Regions from separate parts of the Aquabacterium sp. A3 genome, predicted to be linked through region 3. Evidence: predicted binding sites of a transcription regulator. Region 3 holds the regulator's gene; each other region holds the start of a gene.
What was found. Region 3 encodes sigma-54, which starts transcription at its own class of promoters, with help from an activator protein. Its sites were predicted from a motif close to TGGCANGNAANCTGCTTT; they were not measured.
Positions count from the first base shown of each region.

Region 1: the regulator sigma-54 is predicted to act here: its motif matches at 4,647-4,664, upstream of WNB94_RS05405 (PEP-CTERM sorting domain-containing protein).
Region 2: the regulator sigma-54 is predicted to act here: its motif matches at 2,500-2,517, upstream of WNB94_RS10945 (PEP-CTERM sorting domain-containing protein).
Region 4: the regulator sigma-54 is predicted to act here: its motif matches at 3,498-3,515, upstream of WNB94_RS03065 (CmpA/NrtA family ABC transporter substrate-binding protein).

Region 1 is NZ_JBBPEV010000001.1:1,228,898-1,235,981, reverse strand. Features, by position in the region: gene WNB94_RS05425 (FAD-binding oxidoreductase) at 1-975, shown strand, start outside; gene WNB94_RS05420 (SDR family oxidoreductase) at 972-1,709, shown strand; gene WNB94_RS05415 (hypothetical protein) at 1,742-3,115, shown strand; gene WNB94_RS05410 (low molecular weight protein-tyrosine-phosphatase) at 3,146-3,634, opposite strand; gene WNB94_RS05405 (PEP-CTERM sorting domain-containing protein) at 3,721-4,572, opposite strand; gene WNB94_RS05400 (XrtA/PEP-CTERM system exopolysaccharide export protein) at 4,987-5,589, shown strand; gene WNB94_RS05395 (XrtA system polysaccharide chain length determinant) at 5,636-7,084, shown strand, end outside.
Region 2 is NZ_JBBPEV010000002.1:381,714-388,797, reverse strand. Features, by position in the region: gene WNB94_RS10955 (esterase/lipase family protein) at 1-211, opposite strand, end outside; gene WNB94_RS10950 (glycosyltransferase) at 332-1,540, opposite strand; gene WNB94_RS10945 (PEP-CTERM sorting domain-containing protein) at 1,546-2,481, opposite strand; gene WNB94_RS10940 (helix-turn-helix domain-containing protein) at 2,690-3,034, shown strand; gene WNB94_RS10935 (DUF924 family protein) at 3,041-3,598, opposite strand; gene WNB94_RS10930 (hypothetical protein) at 3,595-4,119, opposite strand; gene WNB94_RS10925 (alpha/beta hydrolase) at 4,134-5,159, opposite strand; gene arfB (alternative ribosome rescue aminoacyl-tRNA hydrolase ArfB) at 5,174-5,572, opposite strand; gene WNB94_RS10915 (hypothetical protein) at 5,572-5,967, opposite strand; gene WNB94_RS10910 (hypothetical protein) at 6,007-6,996, opposite strand; gene WNB94_RS10905 (saccharopine dehydrogenase NADP-binding domain-containing protein) at 7,008-7,084, opposite strand, start outside.
Region 3 is NZ_JBBPEV010000006.1:1,372-8,455, forward strand. Features, by position in the region: gene WNB94_RS15740 (THUMP domain-containing class I SAM-dependent RNA methyltransferase) at 1-1,221, opposite strand, end outside; gene WNB94_RS15745 (DUF599 domain-containing protein) at 1,347-2,057, opposite strand; gene WNB94_RS15750 (RNA polymerase factor sigma-54) at 2,142-3,686, opposite strand; gene lptB (LPS export ABC transporter ATP-binding protein) at 3,699-4,478, opposite strand; gene lptA (lipopolysaccharide transport periplasmic protein LptA) at 4,483-5,097, opposite strand; gene WNB94_RS15765 (thiol:disulfide interchange protein DsbA/DsbL) at 5,171-5,824, opposite strand; gene WNB94_RS15770 (SPOR domain-containing protein) at 5,848-6,510, opposite strand; gene argS (arginine--tRNA ligase) at 6,537-7,084, opposite strand, start outside.
Region 4 is NZ_JBBPEV010000001.1:699,067-706,150, reverse strand. Features, by position in the region: gene WNB94_RS03075 (ABC transporter ATP-binding protein) at 1-912, opposite strand, end outside; gene WNB94_RS03070 (ABC transporter permease) at 925-1,887, opposite strand; gene WNB94_RS03065 (CmpA/NrtA family ABC transporter substrate-binding protein) at 1,940-3,310, opposite strand; gene tsaD (tRNA (adenosine(37)-N6)-threonylcarbamoyltransferase complex transferase subunit TsaD) at 3,576-4,661, shown strand; gene rpsO (30S ribosomal protein S15) at 4,833-5,102, shown strand; gene pnp (polyribonucleotide nucleotidyltransferase) at 5,317-7,084, shown strand, end outside.

The sequences.
Region 1 (7,084 bases), on a different contig from region 3:
CACCATGTGGCGGGCTCGTTTGGCAACCATGTGCGCGCGCTGGAGTTGCTGCGCACCGATGGCCAGCGCCTGCACTGCACCCCCGATGAACACGCCGATTGGCTGGCCGCGACCATTGGCGGGCTGGGGCTGACGGGGCTCATCACCTGGGCCGAGCTGCAGTTGCGCCGGGTGCACAACCCCTTCATGGACGCCGAAACCATCCGCTTCAGAAGCCTGGAGGAATTTTTTGCCTTGTCGGCGGCCTCGGAAGCAGATCATGAGTACACCGTGGCCTGGATCGACTGTGCGTTCAGTGGGCCTCGGCTGGGCCGTGGTTTGTTTAGCCGGGCCAACCACGCCCCGGCGCTGATCGATGTGCAGGGCCTGCCGCGTGCCTTGACGCCGTCGGTGGTGACGCCCTCGCGGGTGGTGCCCTTCACGCCGCCGCTGTCGCTGGTGAACCCGCTGTCGTTGAAGGCCTTCAACACCCTGTACTTTCATCGTCAGGTGGGCGATGCGGTGCGCGGGCTGCAGCATTACCGGCCGTTTTTCTACCCGCTGGATGCCCTGCGTGAATGGAACCGCATTTACGGGCCGCGCGGCTTTTACCAGTACCAGTGCGTGGTGCCGCCCACCGATGCCTTGCCCGTGACGAGGGCTTTGCTGCAGGCGATTGCCGACAGCGGGCTGGGTTCGTTTCTGGCGGTGCTCAAGCAGTTTGGCGCGCCGCCGTCGCGCGGGATGTTGTCGTTTGCGCAGCCGGGCACGACGCTGGCGCTGGATTTTCCGAATGTGGGGCCGCACCTGCACCGCCTGTTTGATCGCCTGGACGACATCGTGCGCGAGGCGGGCGGGCGCTTGTACCCGGCCAAGGATGGCCGCATGAGCGCGGCCATGTTCCGCCAGGGGCAGCCGCGCCTGCAAGAATTTGTGCCCTATGTAGACCCACGCATCAGCTCGGGTTTCTGGCGGCGCGTGATGGAGCAAGCATGAGAAAAATACTGATCGTGGGGGCCAGCTCGGCCATGGCCCAGGCCTGTGCGCGCCAGTGGGCGCAACGTGGCGACCGCCTGTTTTTGGCGGCCCGGCAAGAGGCCGCCGTGCAGGCGGCCTGCGCTGACCTGCGCACCCGGGGGGCCAACCGTGCCGACGGCATGGTGTTTGATGCCCTGGCGCTGGACAGCCACGCCGCGCTGCTGCAGCGGGCCACCGAGGCCCTGGACGGCCTGGACACCATCCTGATTGCGCACGGCACCCTGTCAGACCAGGCGCGTGCCCAGCGTGAGCCGGCCTACGCGCTGCAAGAGCTGCACACGAATGGCACCTCGGTCATCCACCTGATGGGGCTGGCGGCCGAGCAGTTCGAAGCGCAGGGGCGGGGCGCGATCGCCGTGATTTCGTCGGTGGCGGGTGACCGTGGCCGGCAAAGCAACTACGTCTACGGCAGTGCCAAGGCCCTGGTGAGCGCCTTTGCCTCGGGCTTGCGCCAGCGCCTGGCCAAGCGCGGCGTGGCGGTGGTCACCATCAAGCCGGGGTTTGTGGACACGCCCATGACGGCCAGCTTCAAGAAGGGGGCCTTGTGGGCCAGCCCGCAGAAGGTGGCCGGTGATATCGTGCAGGGCATCGACAAGGGGCGGGCGGTGGTCTACACGCCGGGGTTCTGGCGCGCGATCATGTTTGTGATCACGCACATTCCCGAGCGGATCTTCGTCAAGCTGTCACTGTAAGGCGGGTGCGGCCTGGACAAGGGACGTTGGTGATGCAAGGTGGGTGGCGTTGGCTGTGGCGCGGTGTGGCGCTGCTGGTGTTGCTGGGGCTGATGGCGGCTGCGGCCATGGCGGTGCTGTTGATGTCGCTGCCGCAGGGTGCTGCCTTGGTGCCGCAGGCACCCGTGACCCGGCCCGCCGAGAGCCTGCGCGAAGTGCGCGGCCTGATGCACCGGGGCTTGTTGTTCAAAACCTTGCATGGCGAGCCGCTGGTGCTGAACCTGCCCTTGGCCGACCTGGCCTCGGTGGCCCAGGACGCGGCAGGGCGTGTGGCGCAGGGCCGCGCCCGTTTGCGCGCCGACGAGCAGGTGCTGTGGCTGGAGGGCAGTGTGCCTGTGCGGGCCACGCCGCTGGCCTCTTTGAGCGCCTTGGGTGAATGGTTGAACGTGACGGTGGGGCTGCGCTGGCGCGAGCAGGGCGCGCCTGAGCTGGCGCAGGTGAAGGTGGGGCGCGTGGGGGTGCCCCCGGCGCTGGCCTTGTGGGTGGCCCGCCAGGCACTGGCGCGCCACGAGTTGCTGGAGCCCGCCGAGCTGCTGGTGGCGGCCGTGGCCCAGGCCCAGGTGGCCGATGAGCAGTTGCTGCTGACGCTGCACTGGACGCCCGAGCTGCAAGGCCGCACGGTGGCCCTGGTGGTGCCTGCCGAAGACTGGCCCCGCCTGGTGGCTTATCACCGTGTGGTGGTGCAGGCCCTGAGCCGGGTGCCGCCGGCCATGCGGTACCGCCCCGGCATGCCCCTTCCCGAGTTGATGCGCGCGGTGTTTGTGCACGCACAGCAGCGCACCCTGGCCACCAGCCTGATGCCCGCCGCCAGCGAGGCCTTGTCTGCACAGGACGTGGCCGCCCGAGAAAACCGGGCCGCCCTGGTGGCGGTGGCGCTGGCGGCCAACCGCCTGTCACTGCATCAACTGCTGCCGCGCTCGGTGGCGGGGGTGTTGCCGGTGCTGCCGCCGGTGTCGGTGCAACTGCTGGCGCGCGAAGACTTTGCGCAGCACTACACCTTGTCGACCTTGTTGTCGCTGATGGTGGGTGGGCGTGTGGCCGACACGGTGGGCCTCTACAAGGAAATGGCCGACGCCGACAAGGGCCTGGGCGGCAGTGGCTTCAGCTTCAATGACCTGGTCATGAACCGTGCCGGGATCCGGCTGGGCCAACGCGCCCGCCAAGACCCGGTGGCGCTGTTGCACCGCCTGGGGGGTGAGGCCGCGCTGTTGTCAGACCGCGATTTTGTGCCTCAGGTGGACGGCTTGCCGGAGTTTTTGAACCGGCCCGAGTTCATTCGGCGGTTCGGGGGCTTGAACGATGCCCGCTTCCGCCAGGTGCTGGACGCCATGGACCAGACGCTGGCCGGGCTGCCAGTGTTGCGCTGACCGACCCGCCTTGGTGCGCCTCCATGCCACTCAGTGCACGGGGGTGCGGTCCATCAGCAGGCGGCGCAAGGCGCCATCCACGCTGGATTCGCACAGGCTGAGCACGCGCTGAAAGCCCTGTGCGCTGCCGAAGTAGGGGTCGGGCACGGTGTGGGGGGCGGGCAGGCCGGCGTAGCTCAGCAGCAGGTGCACCTTGTGGTGGTGCTCGTCCGGGCAGCGCTTGAGGGCCGAGCGCAGGTTGTCCTGGTCCATGACCAGGATCAGGTCGTGCTGGGCAAACCAGGAGGTTTGCACGGGGCGGGCTCGGTGCTGCTGGATGTGCTGGTAGCCATGCTGCAGTGCCAGCTTGACGGCGCGAGGGTCGGCCGGTTGGCCTTGCGACGAGCGCGAAATGCCGGCCGACGACACCCGCACCTTGTCACTCATGCCGCGCAGCGCCAGGTGGCGCTGAAAGACCGCTTCTGCCAGCGGAGAGCGGCAGAGGTTGGCTTGGCAGAGGAAGAGGACACGACGTTGCATCGCCGCATCCTACCAAAGGGTTCAGCCCCTCCAGAAAGCAGTAAAGCCCACCAAAGGTGGGCTTTACGTTCAGCAAAAAACCTGAATCAGGCTTGCTTGCGGCGGCGGGTGGCCACGGCCAGACCGGTCAGGGCCAGGCCAACCAGGGCGATCGAAGCAGGCTCAGGCACGTTGAAGGTGATGTTGCCGTCCAGCGAAGTGCGGCGGAACAGGTAGGTGCCAGGCTCGTTGGCCACGATGGTCGAGGCGGTGATGGTGCTCGGGCTTTCGGTGGCGTTGATGCGCCACGTCAGGGCCTCGGGGTCGATGTCGTAGAAGCTTTGGCCAGTGCCGGCGTCCACGAAGAAGTTTTGCACGAAGGCATCAGCGCCCACCCAGCTGTAGTCGACATCGCCTTCCAGCACCAGCTGGTTGGTGTTGTTGCTGCTGGTGACAACGTCCAGCTCAGCCACCTTGGTGCCGGGGGGCACGGTGGAGTCACGGTAGTACAGGGTGACGGTGCCGCCGGTGTAGTTGATGAAGCCACCGCTGGTGATGGTGCCGGTCAGGTCCAGGCTGTAGGTCAGGCCCCAGGTGCCGAAGAAGCCGTAGCCGAAGGGTGTGCCGTTCGTGAAACCATTGCCATCGGCCACGCCCGTGTTCAGGGTGTCGATGTTGATGGTGTCAGGATCGGCAGGGGCGGCCAGACCGGTGGTGCCAAAACCGTAGGTGTTCAGCACGCTCAGCGAGTTGGTGACACGAACTTGGGAGCCCACGTTGGTGTTGTTGTTCAGGAACACGGTGTAGAAGCTGGTGCCGGTGAAGCCCAGGTTGTCGACCGTGCTGGTTTGCGTGCTGCTGTTGCCGCCGAAGTCGGCACCGTTGTCGATCACGAATGGCGTGGCACCAGCGGTGGACACGAAGGCAGCTGCAACTGCGCTCAGAACAAACTTTTTCATGGAACTCTCCGATTGAAATGACTGCTGACTTGATCCGGTTGGCAAGCACAGGTGCGCTGCCAGATGCCAACCAATAAGCACATGGTGTGCCAGCTTGGCTTGCGCCTTTAAAATCAATGACTTGCGAAATCTGGCATGCCGAATTCTGATTGGTGTGTCAAAAAAACCGACAGGTTGGTGGGCATGACTGGGGGCGGCGCAGGCCGTGTCCGCCCCTGTGCTCAAGTTTAGGCGGCGGGGGCCGTAAAAAATGCACGCGACGCCCGTACAGTGGTGTTTTCCCCTGCACTCAGGGGGGGCACGCTTTAGGGGGGCGGTCATCCTGCCGAGGGGTGGGTGCGATAAAGTATCCGATTGTGTCGAATCTGTTTACACACATGGGAGGCGATCTTGGTCGCAACAACGTTTGATCTTATGCAGTGGGTGCGTCGGGTGTGGCTGTGCGTGTTGTGTGCCAGCCTGTGGGGCTGCGCCTCTTACCCACCTGCGCCCGCCACGGTCGAGGCCGCCGCCAGTTATGACTACCTGGTGGGCCCGGGCGACACGCTGAGCATTTCCGTATGGCGCAATCCGGAGCTGTCGATGACGGTGCCGGTGCGCCCGGACGGCAAGATCTCGTCGCCGCTGGTGTCTGACATGGTGGTGCAGGGCAAATCGGCCAAGCAGATTGCGCAAGACGTCGAGAAGGCCTTGTCGGCACTGGTGCGTGACCCGGTGGTCAGCGTGGTGGTGACCAACTTTGTGGGCCCGTACAGCGAGCAGGTGCGCGTGGTGGGTGAGGCGGCCAAACCCCAGGCGCTGCCCTTCCGTCAAAAGATGACCGTGCTGGACGTGATGATCGCCGTGGGCGGCCTGACCGATTTTGCAGACGGCAACTCGGCCACGATCGTGCGCGCCGCAGACGGTGGCAAGCGTTATTCGGTGCGGCTGCACGACCTGCTCAAGCGGGGCGACATCGGTGCCAACGTCGAGATGCTGCCAGGCGACATCCTGATCATTCCGCAAGGTTTGCTCTGACCTCGTGTCCTTGACCTTTTCATTGGCCGGCTGAGGCGAGCGCTGCATGGAAGAACTGATCAAACAGGTGCTGACCATCCTGCGCGGTATGTGGAAGTACCGCCGCGCGGGGATGGCCGTGACGTGGGTGGCCGCGCTGTTGGCCGCTGGCGGCGTGCTGACCATGAAGGATCGCTTCGAGGCCTCTGCCCGGGTGCACGTGGACACGCAAAGCATCTTGCGCCCACTGATGTCGGGCCTGGCGGTGCAGCCCGACGTGGAGCAGCAGGTGTTGATGCTGAGCCGCACCTTGATCAGCCGGCCCAATGTGGAGCGGCTGATCCGCAGCGCCGACCTGGACCTGACGGTCAAGACCAAAGAGCAGCGCGATGCCTTGATCGACGAGGTGACCAAAAACGTGCGCATCCGCGCCACGGAGCGCGACAACCTGTACACCTTGTCGTACACCGACACCTCGCCCGATCGGGCGCAGCGGGTGGTGCAGGCGCTGCTCACCATCTTTGTCGAGTCGAGCCTGGGTGCATCGCGCACCGATTCGGACTCGGCCCGGCGTTTTCTGGAAGAGCAGATCAAGGCCTACGAAACCAAGCTGGTCGAGGCCGAAACCCGCCTGAAGGATTTCAAGTTGCGCAATCTGGAGGTGCAGTTTGAGGGCGATGCCGATTCGGCGGCCCGCATGTCCCAGATTGCCGAGCAACTGCGCGAGGCGCGTTTGCAATTGCGTGAGGCGGAAAGCGCCCGCGAGGCCGCGCGCCGTCAACTTGACATTGCCCGGGGTGCCGGTGCCCGTGCGGCGGGCGCCGCGCCGCTGGCCACCCCCATGACACCGGAGCTGGACGCCCGCATCAACGAGCAAAAGCGCACGCTGGACGCCTTGCTGCAGCGCTACACCGATCAGCACCCGGACGTGCAGAACACGCGGCGCCTGATCCGTGACCTGGAAGAGCAGCGCAAGCGCGAGATCCAGGCGTACAAGGCCAATCCGTCGGATTCGTCGCTCAACAGCTCGATAGAGTCGTCGCTGGCGGTGCAAGAGCTCAACCGCACGCTGGCCGGTCTGGAGGTGCAGGTGGCCAGCCTGCGTGCGCGCACGGGTGAGTTCGAGTCGCGCCTGGCCCGTGCACGCGAGCAGCTGAAGCTGGCGCCGCAGCTGGAGTCCGAGCTGGCGCAGCTCAACCGCGATTACGAGGTGCACCAGTCCAACTACAAAGACCTGGTGTCTCGCCGAGAGTCGGCGTCCTTGTCCAGCGAGCTGGAAACGGCGTCCAGCGTGGCTGATTTCCGGGTGATCGATCCCCCGCGCGCCAACAAGACGCCCGTGGCGCCCAACCGCGTCCTGCTGTTGCCGATGGCGCTGGTGGTGGGCTTGGCCGTGGGTGGGGCCGTGATGTTCTTGCTCAGCCAGATCCGACCGGTGTTCTTTGACGCTGCGTCGTTGAGCGCCGTCACCGAAATGCCGCTGCTGGGTGTGGTGTCCAAGGTGATCAATGAAGAG
Region 2 (7,084 bases), on a different contig from region 3:
AGACCTCCTGATAGCCAAAATCGCTGATCAGGCGCAACAGGGGGGACTCGAAGATGAACTTGTGAGGCGGGGCCTTGCGGTCCACGGACGCCCGGTAAACGGTCGAGCCCAGGTTGAAGCCGCAGAACGGGTCGGCCGCCGTGTCGTCTCGCTCGCCCGCCGTCATGGCGTAGCCGCGCACGTAAATGATGGGGTGAAAGGGGGTGGACATGGCAATCTCCCAGTGCGTGGTGGGGCGGCCAGCCGGCCGCACATGAAGTCGGTGATTATTGCGGCTTGATGACGCGCGCGATCACCTGCGCGAACTTGAAACTAGGGGGCTGCGCCCAACTCACGCCGCCACCAGCGCCTGCAGGCGCTGCAGGCACGCGGGCCCGATCCGGTCCAGACGGTGCCGCTGCGCCAGGGCCCTCGCCCGCGCAGAGGCCTGCCGCCACCGGGCTTCATCGTCCAGGTAGGGTGCAATGCCCTGGGCCCAGGTGTCTGTCACCGATGGCGGAACCGCCGCCGGTTGCCTCCAGGACATGCCGCACGGCAGCGGCAACACCCAATCGGCATGCTGCACCGTTTCGGGCAACGCGCCGCGGTTGGACACCAGCGGCACCACGCCATGGCCCATGGCTTCCAGGGCCACGCGGCCGGCCGCCTCGTCCACCAGGGAGGGCATGAGCACCACCTTGCTGGCCGCCCAGATGGCCGACAGGTCATCCTGCACCGGCGCCACAAACACCTGCGGGCAAGACCGTGGCGCCACCCCCGCCCGCGCCAGGGCTGCCTGCCATTGCATGGCGCCCGCACGCCCTTCGACAATCAGAACTGGCTGCCCAGGCCGCTCGGTCTGCCAGCGGGCCACCAGGTGGGCCACCACATCGGCGCCCTTGGCCACCTCGGGGTTGATGAAGGTGACGAATGCACGAGGTGGCGCAGACGGCTCAAACACATCGGCCGCGTCAGGCTCGGGCAGAGCGGAGACCGCCGTGGAGCACACCCACACCGGGCGTGACCACGCCTGTTCATAGCGCCCCGCCAGGTCATGACTGGGGGCCCACACTTCGTCGACCTCATTCGCCCCGGACTCGGCGATGGCGCTCTGGTTGTGCATCACACGCACCACACGGCAGCCACGCTGACGCGCCCATGCCCACCGCCGCATGTCGGCGGCGTCCTGGCCAAAGGTGATCACCACGTCGATGGAGGCTTCTTCCAGCACCGCGAGGTAGCGGGCATCGAATCGGTCGCCCCAGTCATCGCACCAGTGGTGGCGACGCGCAGGAACGGTCACGAGCAGATCGGTGCTGACGCCCCGGTCCGTCCAGTGCAGCCAGGTGCCAGGCGCCGAAGCGTGGTTCAAGGGCTGCCCCGCACGCGCCAACGTGGTCGCGAGGTGGCTCAGTGGATCGGCGTTTTCACACCCCGAGGTGCACAAGGCATGCACCTGTGCCCCCGCCAGCGCAAGGGCCTCGGCCAGTTGGCGCATGCTCTGCGCCGCGCCACTGGATCGGTCGTGAACCGACTGCCCTTGCAGCAGCAGAACGCGCAAACGATTCAATGGCCCTGACGTCGACGGCGCCAAACCATGGCGCCTGCCACACCCAGCCCGGCCAGCGCCATGGCCACCGAACCGGCTTCAGGCACGGCAGTGGGGATGGCATTGATGCCCACGTCGATCGACTGGTTGGGCACCATCACACGCAGATAGTCGCCATTGATGCTGGCCGGCGCCGGGTCACCAGGCCATGTCCATCTGACACCCGCCTCGTCAAAATCCACCGTCAGTTGCGCAAACCAGTGCCAGCCGCCCTCCGGGGTGTAGTCAGGCGTGGGCAACCAGGCCTCGATCTCGCCCGTGATCCACGAGCTGCCAGGCGTGTCCAGGTAACCGCTGGCGCTGCCGGTGTAGCCACCCATGTTGCCGGGCAAAGACTGGTACTGCTCGGGCACATAGGGCGAGCCATCCCAGCTGCCTTCGTTGACGCCGATCACCAGGTTCCAGCTCACCGAGGCATAGTCGTACAGACCATCGGCCACGGGCGTGTGCGTCCAGTCCAGCAAAAACTCGTAGCCGGCCATCAGGCGATCATCCTGACCAAACTCGCCCGTCACTCGACCACCCCACACCATGGCGATGCCCGTGGTGTCGCCACGGCTGTACACCACGCTACCGGCATCGCAGCCTGAGTCGTCACATGAATAATAGGACTTGGTGTAGCGTTGCGCATCTTCAAACCGGTTGTCACCACTGAGCTTGAAGCCCAGACCCAGCGTGCTGACGCTGGTCTTGGTGGTGTCAATCTCGCCAGTGAACCAGCCCGAATTCGAATAGGTGGCCGTGGCCGAATAACCGGCCTCCAGCTCGGCCGTGGAGGGGGCCGCCGGCGTTTCATCGACTTCGACCACGGCCATGGCGCTCATGGGCATGGCTGCGATCAATCCGGCTTGCACCCATTGGCGGGCATGATCCAACAAAGGGCTGTGAGACATGTGTCGGCTCCTGATGCGTCATCAAATTGCAAGCCAATGTAGCAAGGATGCATGCGAGCGTGGGCACCCGACGGCCTCGTCTCCCCCCTGAAGTGCAGGAGGCGTGGAGGCATGCAGGGACGAGCACGCGACAATCTGGCGCCACAGCGACGTGGCAACGTCCTGTAACATTCTGTGCAGACACTGCCTGGTATTGCCTGGAGCCGTGATGGATGCACTCAGAGGCCCTTTGATGGCCGCCCTGGACACCGAAGAAGAGCTGGCCGCTTTCGTGTCGGACGCCCTGATGCGGGGCGACAGCGTCTTGCTGCTGGAGGCGCTGAAAGCCCTCGCGTGGTCCCGCTTCATCGCTCAGATGGTGGCCGCCACCGGGGTCTCGCGTGGGCAGCTTGCACCCATGCTGCAGGGCCAGACGCCCTTGACCCTGGACGTGGCCATGCGGCTGCTCAGCGAGCTCAAGCTGACGGTGTCGGTGAGCCCGAGCGCACGCAAAGACGTGCCCGCCCCACCACTGCCGGCCGAGGGCGGGGCGGTGTATGTGCGGCGCTTCTGAGCCGGCTCAGAAGCTGGAGCCGGGCTCACGCAGAAACGCCAGCTCCTCATCGGATGACGCTCGTCCCAGCACCTGATTGCGGTGCGGGTAGCGTCCAAACCGGTCGATGATGGCCTTGTGCCGCAGCTCGTAATCGTGATTGGTGGCCGGTGCCCACTGCTTGAACAGCGGCTCGGCGTGGCGGTGGATGAGTGCCGACTCGCTGTGCATGTAGGGCATCAGCAAGAAGGTGCGCTCCATGGGTTCGCTCAGCGCGGACAGCGCCCCCCGGGCCACGGCCTCCTGCGCCAGGGCCAGGGCCATCGGGTCTTGCGCAAAGGCGCCTGGCGTGCCGCGGTGGATGTTGCGCGAGAACTGGTCCAGCACGATCACCTCGGCCAGGCGGCCGCGCGGCGTCTCGCGCCAGTCCACCAATTCGCCCCGGGCGGCGCGGGTCAGCAGGCCGCCAAAGCGCGCTGCCAAGGCCTCGTCAAAGCCCGCGTCCACCGTCCACCACTGACTGGGCTGGATCTCGTCAAACCAGAAGGTCAGCACGGCTTCGGGCGCAGCGTTGGTGGTGGTCATTTTTTGGGCTCGGTGGTGGACTGTTCGCGCTGCTGCAGGATCTGGGGCACGAAGCGCTCGGAAAACCCGGCCACGAAGGTCCAGAACAAGAGTTTGGCAAGGTCGGGGCCGGTGGCGGGATAGGTGCTGCGCAGGAAGTTGATCAGGTCATCGGCCGTGGGCAAGGGCTCGCTGAATGGCGGGACGGCAAAGCGCGGAAACAAGGGGCCACTGACGATGTCGCTGAGAAAGCCCACATACAGCACGAGCGAGAAGATGCCGCCGTACACCGGCACCAGCAGGATCTGAAACCACGACTCGGACAAAAGCTCGAGCTCCTCGTCAGGCAGGTTCTTGAGCCGCTGCTGGATGCTGACGAAGCCGCCCAGCAGACCACAGCCGAAACACAGCCAGGACACCATGAGGCGCTGCTGAAAAATGAACGAGGAGGCGAAGATGGCCACCACCACGGCCAGGGCCAGCGAGGTCATGAGGATGAGCCGCTTGGTGATGGTGTGGAGCTTCTGGGTGCGACTGGACATGGCGTGTGGCCTGTTCAATGAGCGAGCGGATCACGCAGCATACCGTCTTGCCCGGCTGCGCCCCCTTGAAGATGCGCAACATGGCGCACCACGGCCTGAAGGGCTGAAGGCGCCAGGATCATGGGAATGTGACCAAGGCCGGGCAATATCTCGACGGGCCAGGCTTGGCCCGCATCGCGCACCATGCCTTGCAGCGCAGCGCTCACGAAGGCCTCATCCTCGGCACCGGCCAACACCGACAGCGGACGCCGCACCCGCTGCATCGTGGCCAGGTAGTTGGCTGGGGGCCTGAAATTGCTGGCCAGGTTGAAGTCATACGTGGACGTCAGGTGACTGCGTGCTTCCGCGTTCAGTGCAAACGCCGTCACCGGCAAATGATTGAACCAGCGAATGCCCACCGCGTTGAGGGCGGTGAGCGCCACGATGCGCGGCACGCCCACATGCACCCACCCGCCGCTGCCTGGGCGTTGGTTGGGAGCATCCTGGCTGATGAATGGAGACACCAGGAGGTAACTGTCAAAATCGCCTTGCTGAAGGCTGCCCGCCACGCGCAACACAAACCCACCCCCTGATGAGAAGCCCAGCAGGGTTGATGGCCTGGGCACCTGAACAGCCTTCACAAAGGCATGCAGATCCGATTCAAGCTGGCCGACGTGGTCGATGTGCCCTTTGGGCCCCGATGCGCCATGGCCTCGCATGTCCAACGCATACACCACGTGGCCGGCCGTCACCAACGCACGGGCCACCGCATGCATGCTCACACTGGTGGCCGACGATCCGTGCACCAGGACCACGCAGCCCTTGGCCGTTCCCGCTGGCACGTACGCACGGTAGGCCAGTGACTGCCCATCTTCAGCTTGAACGTACTGCAGATCGGGCAGCCCCTCGCGACTCAAGGCCTTGAACGGCTCGTTGATGCTGACCATGGGCGCTGGATGACGGGGCCCACCCAGCCACAACGCCATGCACAAGGCCGTGCACAACAGCAGCCACCCGAACACCATCGACCACAGCCACGACGGGACCGATTTCAAAAGCATGGCGACCTCCTCGCTCACGGCCGCACCCTGGTCCGCGACGCCTTGATGTCTCCACGCTGCGACTTCGCCTCGAGGCGGCGCTGTCGGGCTGCCCGCGTAGGCTGGGTGGGGCGACGCACAGGTGCCACGCGTGAGGCTTGCAAGATCAGCGCCTCCAGTCGGGCCAGGGCCTCGGCTTTGTTTTGCTCGCGGCTGCGTGAAGTCTGCGCCTTGATCACGATGACGCCTTCCGTGGTGATGCGCTGATCACGGGACTGCAGCAGGCGCTCTTTCACCGCGTCCGGCAGCGTCGACCGCCTGATGTCAAAACGCAGGTGCACCGCGCTGGAGACCTTGTTGACGTTCTGACCGCCTGGCCCTTGCGCGCGCACGGCGGTGAACTCGACCTCGCGCAAATGGATGACATGGCTCATCAGCAGCCCATCCATTCGTGCCATCGGGCATCGGGCGCCAGCACGGCGCGAAGCCCACGCCCTGAAACCTCGCACGATGCGCCGTTGACCAGCCACAGGCTCATGGTGACATCCCCATCCAGCTCGATGGGCCAGGTCAGTTGCCTCACACGGCGATCAGCCTGCACGAGCTCAGCCTGGGCCACCGTGCCCAGGAGGTCGTCAGCACACCGGACTTGACGAACCTGGGGGCACACGAGGGTCACGCCGGTCAGAAAGCCTGGGGCATGGCCGCCTTCGATGGCCGCCACCGCCAGACGCACCCACCAGGCGCCGTCGGCCTGCCCAACACCAGACACTTCGGACGAGGGCAGCACCAGCCGGGTGCCAGGCGATGGCGTGAACTCAGAGCTCATGATGGGCACTCAGGACTTGATCAACGGGCTGCTCAGCCCTCAATCCTTGCTCTCAAAACCAAACCAACCGAACAGGCGCTTTCGGAGCAGAAACAGCAACAGCGCAAAAACGATCACCAGCGCCTGCTCCCAGAACCCGAGGAAAGCCTTCCAGGCTCGCACCAGCAACTCCAGCAGCGAATCACTGGCCACGCGCTGGCTGTCGACACCCACGCGCACGGTGACGGATTCGGCCGATTTGGGAATGGCCGCCCCCGTGCAATCGGCGCTACTGTACAACTCCACGTCCGCCCCCACTGAAAAATCACCGGTCTTGCTGGGCAGCAGCTTGAACCTCAGCTCGGAGCCGGAAGGATCGATCCGCGCGCAGATGCTTTCGCGGGGCTCGACCTCCAGGCCCAACGCAAAGGGCTTGACACGCGCCGTCTGCCCCGAGGTGCCAAGGGACTTGGCTTGTGTGGCCATGCCGACCGGCGCCTGCGGCATGCGGCTGGTCACCCCGATCCACACGCGCAGCTCGCCTGGGGGCCCAGGGATGCTGAGCCGCTCGGTGGCTGAAGCGCGCACGCTGTAATCCTGCGGCTCAGGCGCCACCTTGTCTGCGCCTGGTGGTTCAGGTGCCGCTTCAACCACCAGTTCCACCACCGGGGCGGCCACGTCCGGCTGATCGACCGCCCCACCCGGCCGATGCATCGGCCCGACAAAGTTGGAGGACCAGGGACGGGCCGTGCCAGCCGCTGCCCCAGCCGCTGCACCGTGGCCCATCAAAGCCTCCAGCGCCGCCATCGCCGCCAGGTGGGCTTGCTCGGCCGCGAGGCGTTCGGCTGCCAGGCGTTGAGCCGCTCGACGCGCCGCCTCTCGACGCTCTGATTCTTCGCGCTCGATCTGCATGGCATCGGGCACCTGAACGTGCACAGGCGCTGGAGGCTCTGGCGGTTGAGGCTCGCTGACGGTGCTGCATGCCGCCAGGCAGACCGCTGACCCGGCGAGCAGCCAGCGCTGCGCGCGACGCACAAGAGCCACCAGCACGTCCGCGCGCCTCACGAAAGGGCCTTGCTCACGATGAACTGGTCGAGGCACCAGCGACGTTCAGCCGCTGGTGAAACAGCCTCGGCAT
Region 3 (7,084 bases):
TTCCTTGAGCCGCATGGCCGAAGGCAGCTTCATGTCGGGGCTGAGCACCCACGCCGTCCACCCCGCGTACTGCTGTTTCCACTGGCGCGCCAGTTGCTGGAAGAAGGTGTCGGCGCCAGCGTCGTCGAAACCCTCACGGCCTGTGCGTTCATCGGCGTTGCGTGAGCGGTAGGCATCGCGTGCGCTGCCTTTGGTGTCGATGCGCTCGCCATAGGGCGGGTTGAACATCATGACACCCTGGGCGCATGGGGCCGGTCGCTGGAGGGCATCGGCCGTCTTGAAAGCGATGGCGTGGCGCACGCCAGCCCGCTCCGCGTTGCGGGTGGCGAAGTCGGTCATTCGGAATGCGACGTCGCCCGCGTAGATGGCGACCTGTGGCGCACGCTGTCGCGCACGCGCGGCCTGCCGGAGTTGCTGCCAGGCGCCGAGATGGGGTTTGAACGGCAGGAGCTTCTCGAAGGCAAACTGACGTTGCAGCCCGGGCGCGATGTCGCAAGCGATTTGCGCGGCCTCGATGGGGATGGTGCCCGCGCCGCAGCAGGGGTCCAGCAGGGGGCCATCTTCGGGGCGCCCTTGCCAGCCGGCAGCGGCGAGCATGGCGGCAGCGAGTGTCTCTTTCAGCGGCGCTTCACCAGTGTCATCGCGCCAGCCGCGCTTGAAGAGCGCCTCGCCGGAGGTGTCGATGTACAGCAGCGCGCGGGCCTCGTCCAGGAACAGCTGCACACCCAGGTCAGGGTGTCGGGTGTCCACGCTGGGGCGCTCGCCGGTGCGTTCGCGCAGGTGGTCGCACACGGCGTCCTTGATGCGCAGGCCCGCGAACTGCAGGCTTCGCAGCGGGCTGCGGCGTGCCGCGACGTCCACGCGCAGGGTGTGACGGGGGGTGATCCACTGCGCCCAGTCGACGAGACGGCCCAGGCGGTAGAGGTCGTCTTCATGACGGTAGGTGGATTCGGCCACGCGCCACAAGACGCGCTGGGCCAGGCGGCTTTCGAGGTTCAGGCGCATGGCCTGCTCCAGCCCCGCCTGCTGCCGGGGGGCACCTTCGGGCAGATCGACGGGCGGACGCACCTCGATGCCGCCTCGGCCCTCGGACAGGCGCGCCGATGCCCCCAGGATGCGACGGGCCTCGTCGAGCAAGAGTGGCTCGACACCGCTGGCGCAAGACAGGAAAAGCACAGGCTCATGAAGCACACGGGGAGCCACATGGCCACCCCCGGGCATGGCGGCGGGCGCCGGGCGCGAAGGGCCTGGGCGCGAGGCAGGCGCCGGGACACGGCGGGGACGGGGGGCGGAGGTGGTCATGGGCAAGCGAGAGGCAAACGATCGGCGCGGCGACAGGGGCGGGCTCAGGCGTTGAGCACGGCAAGCACGTCCGAGAGGAATTCACGTCGGTAGAGGATCCAGAGCACCGCGAGGGTGGCCAGGGCAAAGAAGATCGGGGACACGAACCAGGCGATCACCGCGAACGACATGTAGTAGGCGCGCAAGCCATCGGCAAAGCTCTCGGCGGCCATGCCCATGAGCTTGCCCGCGCGCCGGATGAATTCGTCGCGATCGGCCTGGCCACGGTCGAACACGTCGACATTGGGCGCGGCCCCCACCAGGATGGCACCGAAGGAGTACACGCGCATGGACCAGGTGAAGCGAAAGAAAGCGTAAATGAACACGGACAGCAAGATGAGCAGCTTGATGTCGAAGACGAGCAGCGTGGTGCGGGCGGCGAACGGGATGTCCTTGACGAGTTCACTGGCGCGGTCGTGGGTGCCCAGCACCGCCAGCAAGCCCCCGAGGATCAGGATGGTGGTGGACGCCCAGAAGCTGGGGCTGCTGGCCAGGTTCTGGGTGATGGCGGCGTCCACGATGCGCTGGTCGCGGTGGGTGACCTGGGCCATCCAGTGCATGCGGTAGTGGTTGGTGCTGGCCAGCAAGGTGCGCTGCACCCGGGCTCGGCGCGAGGCGAACTGGGCATAAGCAACCCAGCCAAAGAAGAACAGGCTCAGGGCCGCCCAGTCCTGCCAGGGGAGGATGGCGATGGCTCGCTCAAATGGCAACAGCATGGGGCAGGGAGATGGAGGTGTTCACAAAAAGAAACGGTGACGAGAAGCGATGACGGCACCCCCGGCGGCCGCCAGCGGGGGCCGTCAGAGCGACTTGCGCAGGTTCGCGGGCGCGATCTTGAGGGCCTCGCGGTACTTGGCCACGGTGCGGCGCGCCACCTGGATGCCCTGCTCTTCCAGCATGGACGAGAGTTGGCTGTCTGACAAGGGCTTGGCCGGGTCTTCGGCGGCGACGAGCTGCTTGATCAGGGCGCGCACGGCGGTGCTGGAGGCGTTGCCGCCGGCTTCGGTGTTGAGCGATGAGCCGAAGAAGTACTTGAGCTCGAACGTGCCGAAGGGCGTGTTCATGTACTTGGCGGTGGTGACCCGCGAGATGGTGGACTCGTGCAGACCGAGTTCGTCGGCGATTTCGCGCAGCACCAGCGGTTTCATCGCGATCTCGCCATGGGTGAAGAAATTCTTCTGGCGATCGACGATGGCCTGCGAGACCCGCAGGATGGTGTCGAAGCGCTGCTGGATGTTCTTGACGAACCAACGGGCCTCCTGCAAGCGGGAGCTGAGCGAGGCGTGCGCGCCCTCGCCACCGCCGCGGGGGCCCCGGCTGGCACGCAGGGCCTGGGCGTAGAGGTCGTTGATGCGCAGCTTGGGCATGACGTCGGGGTTGAGCACCACCTTCCAGCCACGCCCCGACTTTTGCACGATGACGTCGGGCACGATGATGTTGGCCTCAGCCCGCGTGAAAGCCCGGCCGGGCTTGGGCTCCAGGCTGACGATGAGGGACTGTGCGGCCTTGAGCTGCGACTCATCGGCACCGGTGGCCGCCATGAGCTTGCGCATGTCGCGGCGGGCCAGCAGTTCGAGGTGATCGCGGCAGATGGCCCGGGCCACGTCGCAGGCCGGGTGATCGTCCTGGTCGCGCAACTGCAGCAAGAGACACTCGGAAAGGTTGCGGGCGCCGACGCCGACGGGCTCCAGGCTCTGCAGCCAGCCCAGCGCGCAGCGCAGGCGCGACAGGAGTTCGTCGCGCGAGTCCTCGTCGACATCGTCGTCCTCACCACCCAGCAGGCTGTTGGCAACGTCCTCCAGGGCGTCGGCCAGGTAGCCGTCTTCGTTGAGCGACTCGATCAGGACATCGACGGCCGCCTTGTCGGCGGGCGACAGGCGCATGCCATTGAGCTGGTGGCGCAGGTGCTCTTGCAGGCTGATGGACTCGCTGTTGCGCTCCAGCGGGTCGTGGTCGTCGTCGTCGCTGTTGTTGCGCGAAGGCGTTTCGCGGATGCCGTCAAAGTCATCGCGCTCGGTGCCGTTTTCCCAATCATCACGCTCGGTGGCGCCCGCTTCAAGCCCATCCAGGCCGGCAGGTTCGGCCTCACCGCCGGGGCCATCGGTGTCGGTGGCGCGGTCATCACGGCTGAGTTGCTCTTGCCGCTGCCGCTCGAACTCTTGCGAGGCGGCGGTTTCCAGCGAAGCAAATTCGTCGTCGGGCTCGAGGAAGGGGTTTTGTTCGAGCATTTGCTCGACTTCCTGATGCAACTCCAGCGTGGACAGCTGCAACAGACGGATGGACTGCTGCAACTGAGGGGTGAGCGCCAGGTGCTGAGAAAGCCGGAACTGCAGTGAAGGCTTCATGGCGCGGCTGCCTCACATGCGGAAGTGCTCGCCGAGGTAGACCTTGCGGACGTCGGCGTTGTCGATGATCTCGGCAGGGGCGCCTTCGGCCAGCACGCGGCCCTCGCTGATGATGTAGGCGCGATCACAGATCCCCAAGGTTTCACGCACGTTGTGGTCGGTGATGAGCACACCGATGTCGCGGGCCTTGAGGAAACGGATGATGCGCTGGATCTCCATGACGGCGATGGGATCGACCCCGGCAAAGGGCTCGTCCAGCAGGATGAAGCGCGGCTGGGTGGCCAAGGCACGCGCGATCTCGACACGGCGACGCTCGCCGCCCGACAAGGCCATGGCGGGGCTGGAGCGCAGCTTCTCGATGCTGAGGTCTTGCAAGAGGGTGTCGAGCCGTTGGCGCAGCTCGGCCTCGGACAGCCGTCGGCCTTGCGCGTCGTGCTGCAACTCCAGCACCGCGCGGATGTTTTCTTCGACCGTGAGGGCTCGAAAGATCGAGGCCTCCTGGGGCAGGTAGCTCAGGCCGCGACGTGCGCGTTGGTGGATGGGCAGGCGCTCGACCCGTTCACCGTCGATGTCGATGGTGCCGGCGTCAGCCCGAACCAGCCCCACGATCATGTAAAACGAGGTGGTTTTGCCTGCGCCGTTGGGGCCCAGCAGGCCCACCACTTCGCCGGCGCCCACCGACACGTGCACGTCGTGCACCACCGTGCGGGCACCGTAACGTTTGCGCAAGCCCTGAGCGTGAAGACGGGCCGTGGTGGCGTCGCCGGGAGTGGGGGGGCGAGGATCGCTCATGTGCTCAACGCCCGGCTGGCCCGGCTGCATTGGGGGCGTCGCTGCGAGGCGTGATCACGCCCTGCACGCGGCCACGGCTGGCGCCACTGTTGGCAGCAGGTGCACCGGCCACCTGGAAGACACCTGTTTTGTTGTCGTAGGTGATGGTGTCGCCCGAGACCCGGTCAGCGGCCTGCCCACCAGAGAGCCGACGCATGACGGCGCGCCCGGAAAACACGACCAGATCCTGCACGCCGTCGTAGGTGATGCGCAGGGCCTCGCCTTCGATGAACTCATTGAGACCTTCACGCTTTTGCCGGAAGTAGGCCCGCCCCTCTTGCCCACCAGAGGCCACGGCCGTCTGGGTGCCACCGGGGTTTTGCCGCACTTCGACGCGATCGGCCCGAACCACCATGGTGCCTTTGGTGATCTCCACCCGCCCCGTGAGGATGTTGACCCGGCTGGCCTCGTCCACACGAGCGGCATCCGCAGCGAAGACCAGGGGCTGTGCCCGGTCGGCCTTTTCGGCGTGCGCGACCGCAGCCAGCGCGGCGCCAGCCATCAAGGCTGAGCGCATCACCAGGCGCCAGCCAGGCCATGACAGGGGAAAACCAGTGGACATCAACAAAATCTTCGGCATGTTTCTTGCAGAAGATTCTGCCATGAAGCGCGGCCCAGCGCCAGTGCACCAGGCCCGTGAACAACAGCCTGATTCAGGCAGGGCGGCGCGATCGGGCGATCAGGGCGTTGGTGGTGTCCAGTGTACGCGCCGGCGTGCCATTGAGCGAAATGGACGTGTAGTAGCGTCCGGCAATGCCCAGCGCGGGCACGCCGTCGATGCGGTACGCATCGGTCAGCGAGCGGGCCTGGCGGCACTTGGTTTGCACCGCGAATGACTTGAACACGGCCATGAACTTGGCGCTGTCCACCCCGTTGCGGCCCACGAATTCGGCGATGGCCTCCGGCGTGTCCAGGCGCTGTTGCTGCTCGTGCATGGCCTTGAACACCCGGGGATGCAGGCTGTCGATCAGGCCCATGGATTCGATGGCGAAGTACAGCTGCTGGTGAACGCCGAAGGGGCGCTCACGGAACGCCACCGGCACGCGGCGAAAGGCGACATCGGCGGGCAACTTGCTTGACCAGCCCTCGACGAAGGGCTCGAAATGGAAGCAATGCGGGCAGCCATACCAGAAGAACTCGACCACCTCCACCTTGCCGGCGGGGGCAGACACGGGGGCCGGCTCGTTGAGGCGCACGTAGTGCGTGCCTTCGACGGGCCCGCCTTGAGCACCCGCAGGCGCAGACCACAACAGGCTGCCGGCGCCGAGGGTGGCGGCCGTCTGGATGGAAAACTCACGTCGATTCATGCAGAACTTCCTTTCTTGATCGCTCAGGGCTGCATCCGCACCAGGGCCGACTCGATGCCAGCGTCTTGAAGCTTGACGCGCACGGCATCGGCCTGCGCGCGCTCGGCATAGGGCCCCAGCCGCACGCGGTACATGGTGCGCCCATTGACCTCGCGCGCCTGGATGCGGGACTCCAGCCCCATCAGTGCCAGCCTGGCCTTTTGCTGTTCGGCTTCAGACTGGCTGCCATAGGCGCCCGCCTGTACCTGGTAGTTCAACGCATCAGCGGCGGGCGCGGTGGACACGGGTTGTCCCGACAGGATGGCGGCGGGGTCGCGGGCCACGGGGGCGGCCGCCCCTGACGCGGGCTTGGCGGGTGCGACCGGGGCGCTGGCGATCGGTGCGGCGGCGCTGGCGGCCGACTCGGCGGGCGCGATGCCCACGACCGGCTCAACGGGGGCCATGGGGCCATCGCGCGGCACGGCGGGGTTCTTGCCGTACAAGGGGCTGTTGGGATCCCAGTTCTTGTTGCGCTCGGCTTCCAGCGCATCGTCTTCTGCCGTGCGCTGAGGCACCTTGTCGATGAAGGGCAAGGGCACCTTGGTGACATAGACCGCCACGGCCAGCGACAGGGCCAGCCCCACCAGCACGCCAACGATCATCCCCAGGATGAATCCGCCACGCTGGGCCTTGGGTTGTGCAGACATCGTCGTCCTTTCTTGATTCACGGGGCTCACATCGACGCTGGCGCCGACACACCCAGAAGGGCCAGGCCGTTGCGCAGCACCTGGGCGGTGGCGGCCAGCAAGGCCATGCGCGCCGCGCACAGCTCGGCGTCGTCCACCAGGAAGCGCTCGGCTGCATAGTAGCTGTGGAAGGCGCCGGCCAGGTCACGCAGGTAAAACGCGACGTCATGCGGCGCCAGACCCTGGGTGGCCTCGGTGAGCATGTCGGGGTAGGCGGCGAGCTTGGCCATCAGGGCCAACTCGGTGGGGGCGTCCAGGCGCGCCAGGACGGCCTGTGGCAAGGCCTCCATGGCGCCACCATGCTCGGCACACCAGTCGCGCAGCACCTTGCTGATGCGGGCATGGGCATATTGGACGTAGAACACGGGGTTCTCGTCGTTCTGCTTCAAGGCCAGGTCAACGTCGAAGACGAACTCGGTGTCGGCCTTGCGGCTGATCAGGAAGAAGCGCACCGCGTCCTTGCTGGTCCACTCGATGAGGTCGCGCAGGGTGACGTAGCTGCCTGCGCGCTTGGAGATCTTCACCTCTTCGCCGT
Region 4 (7,084 bases), on a different contig from region 3:
GCTGCTCTGCGCCGATTGCCGCTGACTCGACAGGCCGATCAGGTGCTGAGTGATCTCGGCGCGCAGGGCCTGGAAGCGCTCATCGTGGTTCATCGCGCGTCGGTCACGAGGGCGCGCAATGTCCACCGTGAACGACGGCCCCAACCGTGCTTTGGGCCCGATCTCCAGCGGGATGATGCGGTCGGCCACCATCAGGGCCTCGTCAACGTCGTTGGTGATCAACAGCACGGTCTTGCGATCGTCGCTCCAGATCTTGACGATTTCGTCCTGCAGGGTGGCGCGCGTCAGGGCATCCAGGGCAGACAGCGGCTCGTCCAGCAACAGCACATCGGGATTGGTGGCCAGGGCCCGCGCCACCGACACCCGCTGGCGCATGCCGCCAGACAGTTGGGCCGGCTTTTTGTCGATGGCGGCGCTCAGCCCCACCATCGCCACATAGCGTTTGACCCGTTCGGCCCTTTCTGCCGACGATTCAGTGGAATAGACACGATCGACCGCAAGGGCGACGTTGTCGCGCACGCTGAGCCATGGCATCAACGAGTAGCTCTGGAACACGATGCCACGATCCGGGCCGGGTCCCGTCACGGGCAGACCGTCTTTGAGCACCTCACCGCTGTCCGGTGTGGTCAGACCCGCCAGCAGGTTGATGAGCGTGGTCTTGCCGCTGCCAGAAAAACCAACGATCGCCACGAACTCGCCCTGTGCAATCGACAGGTTGATGTCGTGCAGCACCTCCGAGCGTTGGCTGCCCTGGCCATAGCCCTTGCAGACATGACGCAACTCCAGGGCCACCCCGCTGGTGGCGGCCGCAGGGGGGGGCGTGACGCTGCGAGTCTCTTCAGCGACCGAGGAGGTGGCCAGTGTGGACGTCATGCCGGTGGGCAGGGCCATTTTCAGGCTGGTGGATGTCATGAAGCCTCCCGATCAGCGGCGCGATGCCAGGTTCTGAAGCACCAGCATGAGTCGGTCCAGCGCAAACCCGATGAGGCCGATGGTGAACACCGCGACCATGATGCGACTCAGGGAGTCCGAGCTTCCGTTTTGGAACTCATCCCACACGAACTTGCCCAGCCCCGGGTTTTGCGCCAGCATTTCTGCCGCGATCAGCACCATCCAGCCCACCCCCAACGACAGGCGCATGCCCGTGAAGATGTACGGCAGGGCCGACGGCAGGATGATCTTGCGGATGCGGGTGCCCAAGGGCAGTTGCAGCACCTTGCCCACGTTGACCAGGTCCTTGTCCACCGAGGTCACGCCGACGGCGGTGTTCAGCAAGGTGGTCCACAGCGAGCACAGTGTCACCGTGATCGCAGAGATCAGGAACGACTTCTCGAACATCGGCTTGCCCGATGTCACGTACAAGGCGCTGACGATGAGGGTGACGATGGGCAGCCAGGCCAGCGGCGACACGGGTCGGAACACCTGCACCAAGGGATTGATGGCCGACTGGAATACCGGCGAGGCGCCGGCCAGGATGCCAAGCGGCACCGCCACGACCGTGGCCAGCATGAACCCGACGAACACGGTTTTCAGGCTGGTGATGATCTGGTCGAGGTAGGTTGGCTTGCCTGTCCATTGAAACTGGCGGGGCTCGTAGGTCGGGTCCTCGGCCATGCGCTTGCGGTTGCGCTCTTCCTGGCGTTCATAGAACGCCGCACGCTTTTCGCGTTCCTGGAAGTGATCCTGAATCAGCACCTGTGTTTGCTCCAGCACCTGCACCGGTCCCGGCACCGCGCCCAGGCTGGTCTGGATGCGTGCCGCTGAGAACGACCACAAGATCAGAAAGATGACAAAGGCGGTCAGGGGCACGCCCAGGCCCATGACCAGTTTGCGGCCCATCTCACGTGAGTCGCCGGCCGTGCCGAAGAGTTTGAGGACTTGTTCCATGGCGGTTTCCTTTGAGTGCCGCCCCGGTGGGGCGGCCTCGTTCGTGAGGTGGTCAGACCTTGTCTTTGGACTTCAGGCCAATCTTGAACTTCTCCAGGTAGGCGTTCGGCTTGCGTCCGTCGTAGACGACACCGTCGATGAAGCCATCCTGCGGACCCTTGAAACCGTCCGTGCTGGGGAAGTCGGTGGGCTTGGCCTTGCCATCGGCAATCAGCGCCTTGGCCGCCGTCATGTAGATGTCGGGGCGATACACCTTCTTGGCCACGTCCATGTACCAGCTGTCGGGCTTGGCCTCGGTGATCTGGCCCCAACGGCGCATCTGCGTCAGATACCAGATTGCGTCGCTGAAGTACGGGTAGGTGGCGAAGTAGCGGAAGAAGACGTTGAAGTCGGGCATCGGGCGCTTGTCACCCTTCTCGAATTCGAACGTGCCCGTCATGCTGTTGCCGATCACGGCGGCATCGGCGCCCACGTAGTTCGACTTGGACAGGATCTTCACGGCTTCGATGCGATTGGCCATCGAGGCGTCCAGCCACATGCAGGCACGGATCAGCGCCTTCACCACGGCGACGTGGGTGTTTGGGTACTTTTCCGCCCAGGCCCTGGAAACACCAAACACCTTCTCGGGGTTGTTCTTCCAGATCTGATAGTCGGTGATCACCGGCACGCCAATGCCCTTGAACACGGCTTGCTGGTTCCAGGGTTCACCCACGCAGTAGCCGTGAATCGTGCCGGCTTCCATGGTGGCCGGCATCTGGGGCGGCGGGGTGACCGACAGCAGCACGTCGGCTTTGTTGGTGCCAGTGGTGTCGTTCGAGGTGTAGTAGCCGGGGTTCAGGCCGCCTGCAGCCAGCCAGTAACGCAACTCATAGTTGTGCGTGGACACCGGGAACACCATGCCCATCTTGAACGGCTTGCCCTGGCTCTTCCATTTGTCGACGACCTTTTTCAGTGCATCGGCCTTGATCGGGTGCTTGACCTTGCCGCCTTCCATGGGCAGGTGAGGCTTCATCTCGTTCCACACGGCATTGGACACGGTGATGCCATTGCCGTTGAGGTCCATGCTGAAGGCGGTGATGATGTCCGCCTTGGTGCCGAAACCGATCGTGGCGCCCAGGGGTTGGCCAGCCAGCATGTGCGCGCCGTCCAGTTGGCCGTCAATCACGCGGTCCAGCAGCACCTTCCAGTTGGCTTGAGCTTCCAGGGCGACGTTCAATCCTTCGTCTTCGAAAAAGCCCTTTTCATAGGCGATCACCAGTGGTGCGCAGTCAGTGAGCTTGATGAAGCCGAACTTCAGGCTTTCCTTTTCAGGGTACCCCTTGGCGCGAGCCAGTCCGGGCAATCCCAGCGCGGTGGAGCCGACGAGTGCGCTGGCGCCGGCCAGAAACCGGCGGCGTTGATGGCGGCGGATCGGGTTGGACATCTGGGTAACTCCTTCAATGTTGAGCGGATGATCGATGTGAGCGGATGCGGAGACGACGACGTCATCAGGCAAAGAAAAAAGGTGCCACCGCAAACAGCGTGGTAAACCACTGCTGGCGTTGACACCTTTGTCTTGTTGAGCCCTGAGGCTCCTGAGGGAGATCGCCGTTGATCTCTTGCCCAACAAGCACGCAAGTGGTGTGCCAGCCCGGATGCCGTGCCTTGGTGCGTACGGGCCCCGGATCGGGACCGTCTACACTTGATGCATGAGTTCCGATCTGCAAAAAGGCACGCGTCTGGTGCTTGGCGTCGAGTCATCGTGTGACGAAACCGGCCTGGCGCTGGTGCGCATTCAGCCTGGGCAGCCCCCAGAGCTGCTGGCGCACGCCCTGCACAGTCAGATCGACATGCATCAGGCTTATGGCGGCGTGGTGCCTGAGCTGGCCTCGCGTGATCACATCCGCCGCGTGGTACCCCTGGCCCGGCAGGTGCTCGGGCAGGCGGGGCAGGTGCTGCAGGACATTGATTTGATCGCCTACACCCGCGGGCCCGGTTTGGCCGGGGCCTTGCTGGTGGGGGCCGGGTTTGCGGCAGCCCTTGGGGTGGCGTTGGACAAGCCACTGCTGGGGGTGCATCACCTGGAGGGCCACCTGCTGTCGCCTTTTTTATCGGTCGACCCTCCCACTTTTCCGTTTGTCGCGCTGTTGGTCTCTGGCGGGCACACCCAACTCATGCGCGTGGACGGGGTGGGCCGCTACACGCTGCTGGGCGAGACCGTGGACGATGCGGCGGGCGAGGCCTTTGACAAATCCGCCAAGCTCATGGGCTTGCCATACCCGGGCGGCCCCCACCTCTCCCGATTGGCGCAAGAGGGGCGGGACGACGCCTTCGACTTGCCGCGCCCCATGATGCACTCGGCCAACCTGGATTTTTCGTTTGCGGGCTTGAAGACCGCTGTTCGCACCAATCTGGTGCGAATGGGGTGGCTTGACGACGAGCTTCGTCTCAAAGACCCTGCGTCCCGGCCGGTGCTGGCCGACCTGGCGGCCTCCACGCAGGCGGCCATTGTGGAGGTGCTGGTGCGCAAGTCCCTGGCCGCGCTCAAGCGCACCGGCTTGCAGCGCCTGGTGGTGGCCGGGGGGGTTGGCGCCAACCAGCGCTTGCGCGACCAACTCGACGAGGCCGCCCGCCGGCGGGGGGGGCGGGTGCATTACCCCGAGCTTCACCTGTGCACCGACAACGGCGCCATGATCGCTTTGGCCGCGGCCATGAGGGTGCAGGCCGGACTGGCGCAGCCTCAGCATGCGGCGACGTTTGACGTGATGCCCCGCTGGGAGTTGGCGTCCATTTGAGTTCGGTGGCGGCTTTGGGGTATACTCCAAGGCTGCATTGTGAAAATCAATGCGGTATCACGCACGACCTGGGTTGGTTTCACCCGGGATCGCAAGTTCAACGCCGAAACCCTGCTTCCCGCCGCTGTCTGGTGGGGCGCCAGGCTCGGCACAGCCCAAGACTGGAAACACATGTCCATCGCTGACCTCAACAAGGCCGAGATCATCAAGGCCAACGCCCGTGGCCAAGCCGACACCGGCTCTCCCGAAGTGCAAGTGGCCCTGCTGACCGCTCGCATCAACGAACTGACCCCCCACTTCAAGGCCAACAAGAAAGACCACCACGGTCGCCGCGGCCTGCTGCGCATGGTCAGCCGTCGTCGCAAGCTGCTGGACTACCTCAAGTCCAAGGACTACGACCGCTACGCTGCGCTGATCCAGAAGCTGGGCCTGCGCAAGTAAGCACCACATGACGACAAAAAGCCTGTCTGGTTCGTTTCCAGCACAGGCTTTTTGTCTTTGAACGCCAAAGCTTCACTCGATCGGGCGAACGCTGTGTCATTCCAAGGGCCCTGTCCAGCAGGGTGCAGGGCAGGGCCCCTGGAATGGCATCGCGCATGAGTGGCGCAGGCGACCCGGCGGCCAAGGCCGTCATCCAACACAGGAGCATTCACTCATGACCATGTTCAACAAAGTCACCAAGACCTTCCAGTGGGGCGGCCGCACCGTCACCATGGAAACCGGCGAAATCGCACGCCAGGCCACCGGCGCTGTCGTGGTTGACATCGAAGGCACCACCGTGCTGGCCACCGTCGTGTGCGCCAAGACCGCCAAGGCCGGTCAGGATTTTTTCCCTCTGACCGTCGACTACATCGAAAAGACCTACGCCGCCGGCAAGATCCCGGGCAGCTTCTTCAAGCGTGAAGCCAAGCCCAGCGAGCACGAAACCCTCACCTCGCGCCTGATCGACCGTCCGATCCGCCCGCTGTTCCCCGAAGGCTTCTACAACGAAGTGCAGCTGGTCATCCACGTGCTGTCGCTGAACCCTGAAGTTCAATCCGACATCGCCGCCATGATCGCCTCCAGCGCTGCGTTGAGCATCGCTGGCATCCCCTTCAATGGCCCCATCGGTGCGGCGCGCGTGGCCTACATCAACGGCGAGTACGTGCTGAACCCCAGCCTGGCTCAGATGGCCGATTCCAAGATGGACCTCATCGTCGCCGGCACCGAAACCGCCGTGCTGATGGTGGAAAGTGAAGCCGACCAGTTGTCTGAAGAAATCATGCTGGGCGGTGTGGTGTTTGGCCACGAGCAAGGCAACGTCGCCATCAGCGCCATCCATGACTTGGTGCGCGACGCCGGCAAGCCCATGTGGGATTGGCAGCCGCCCGCCAAGGACGAAGCCTTCATCGCCACGGTCAATGGCCTGGCCGAAGAAAAGCTGCGCGCCGCCTACCAGATCCGCTCCAAGCAAGCCCGCACCCAGGCTTGCCGCGCCGCCTATGCTGAAGTCAAGGATGCGCTGACCGCCCAGGGCATCGAGTTCGACGGCGTCAAGGTTGAAGGCCTGCTGTTCGACATCGAAGCCCGCATCGTGCGCAGCCAAATTCTCGAAGGCGAGCCCCGCATCGACGGTCGCGACACCCGCACCGTGCGCCCCATCGAGATCCGCACCGGCGTGCTGCCCCGCGTGCACGGCTCGGCCCTGTTCACCCGTGGTGAAACCCAGGCCCTGGTCATTGCCACCCTCGGCACCGAACAAGACGCCCAGCGCATCGACGCCCTGACCGGCGACTTCCGCGACACCTTCCTGTTCCACTACAACATGCCTCCGTTCGCCACCGGCGAAACCGGTCGCGTGGGCTCGCCGAAGCGCCGTGAAATCGGCCACGGCCGCCTGGCCAAGCGCGCCCTGGTGCCGCTGCTGCCGCCGAAGGACGAGTTCGGCTACACCGTGCGTGTGGTCTCCGAGATCACCGAGTCCAACGGCTCGTCGTCGATGGCCTCTGTGTGCGGCGGCTGCCTGGCCATGATGGACGCCGGTGTGCCCATGAAGGCCCACGTGGCGGGCATCGCCATGGGCCTGATCAAGGAAGGCAACAAGTTCGCCGTCCTGACCGACATCCTGGGTGACGAAGATCACCTGGGCGACATGGACTTCAAGGTGGCCGGTACCACCGCTGGCGTGACCGCCCTGCAGATGGACATCAAGATCCAGGGCATCACCAAGGAAATCATGCAGGTGGCGCTGGCCCAGGCCAAGGAAGCCCGTCTGCACATCCTGGGCAAGATGAGCGAAGCCATGGGCGGCGCCCGTCAGGAGATCTCCGAGTTCGCGCCCCGTCTGTACACGATGAAGATCAATCCGGAGAAGATCCGTGACGTGATCGGCAAGGGTGGCGCCACCATCCGTGCCCTGACGGAAGAAACCGGCTGCCAGATCA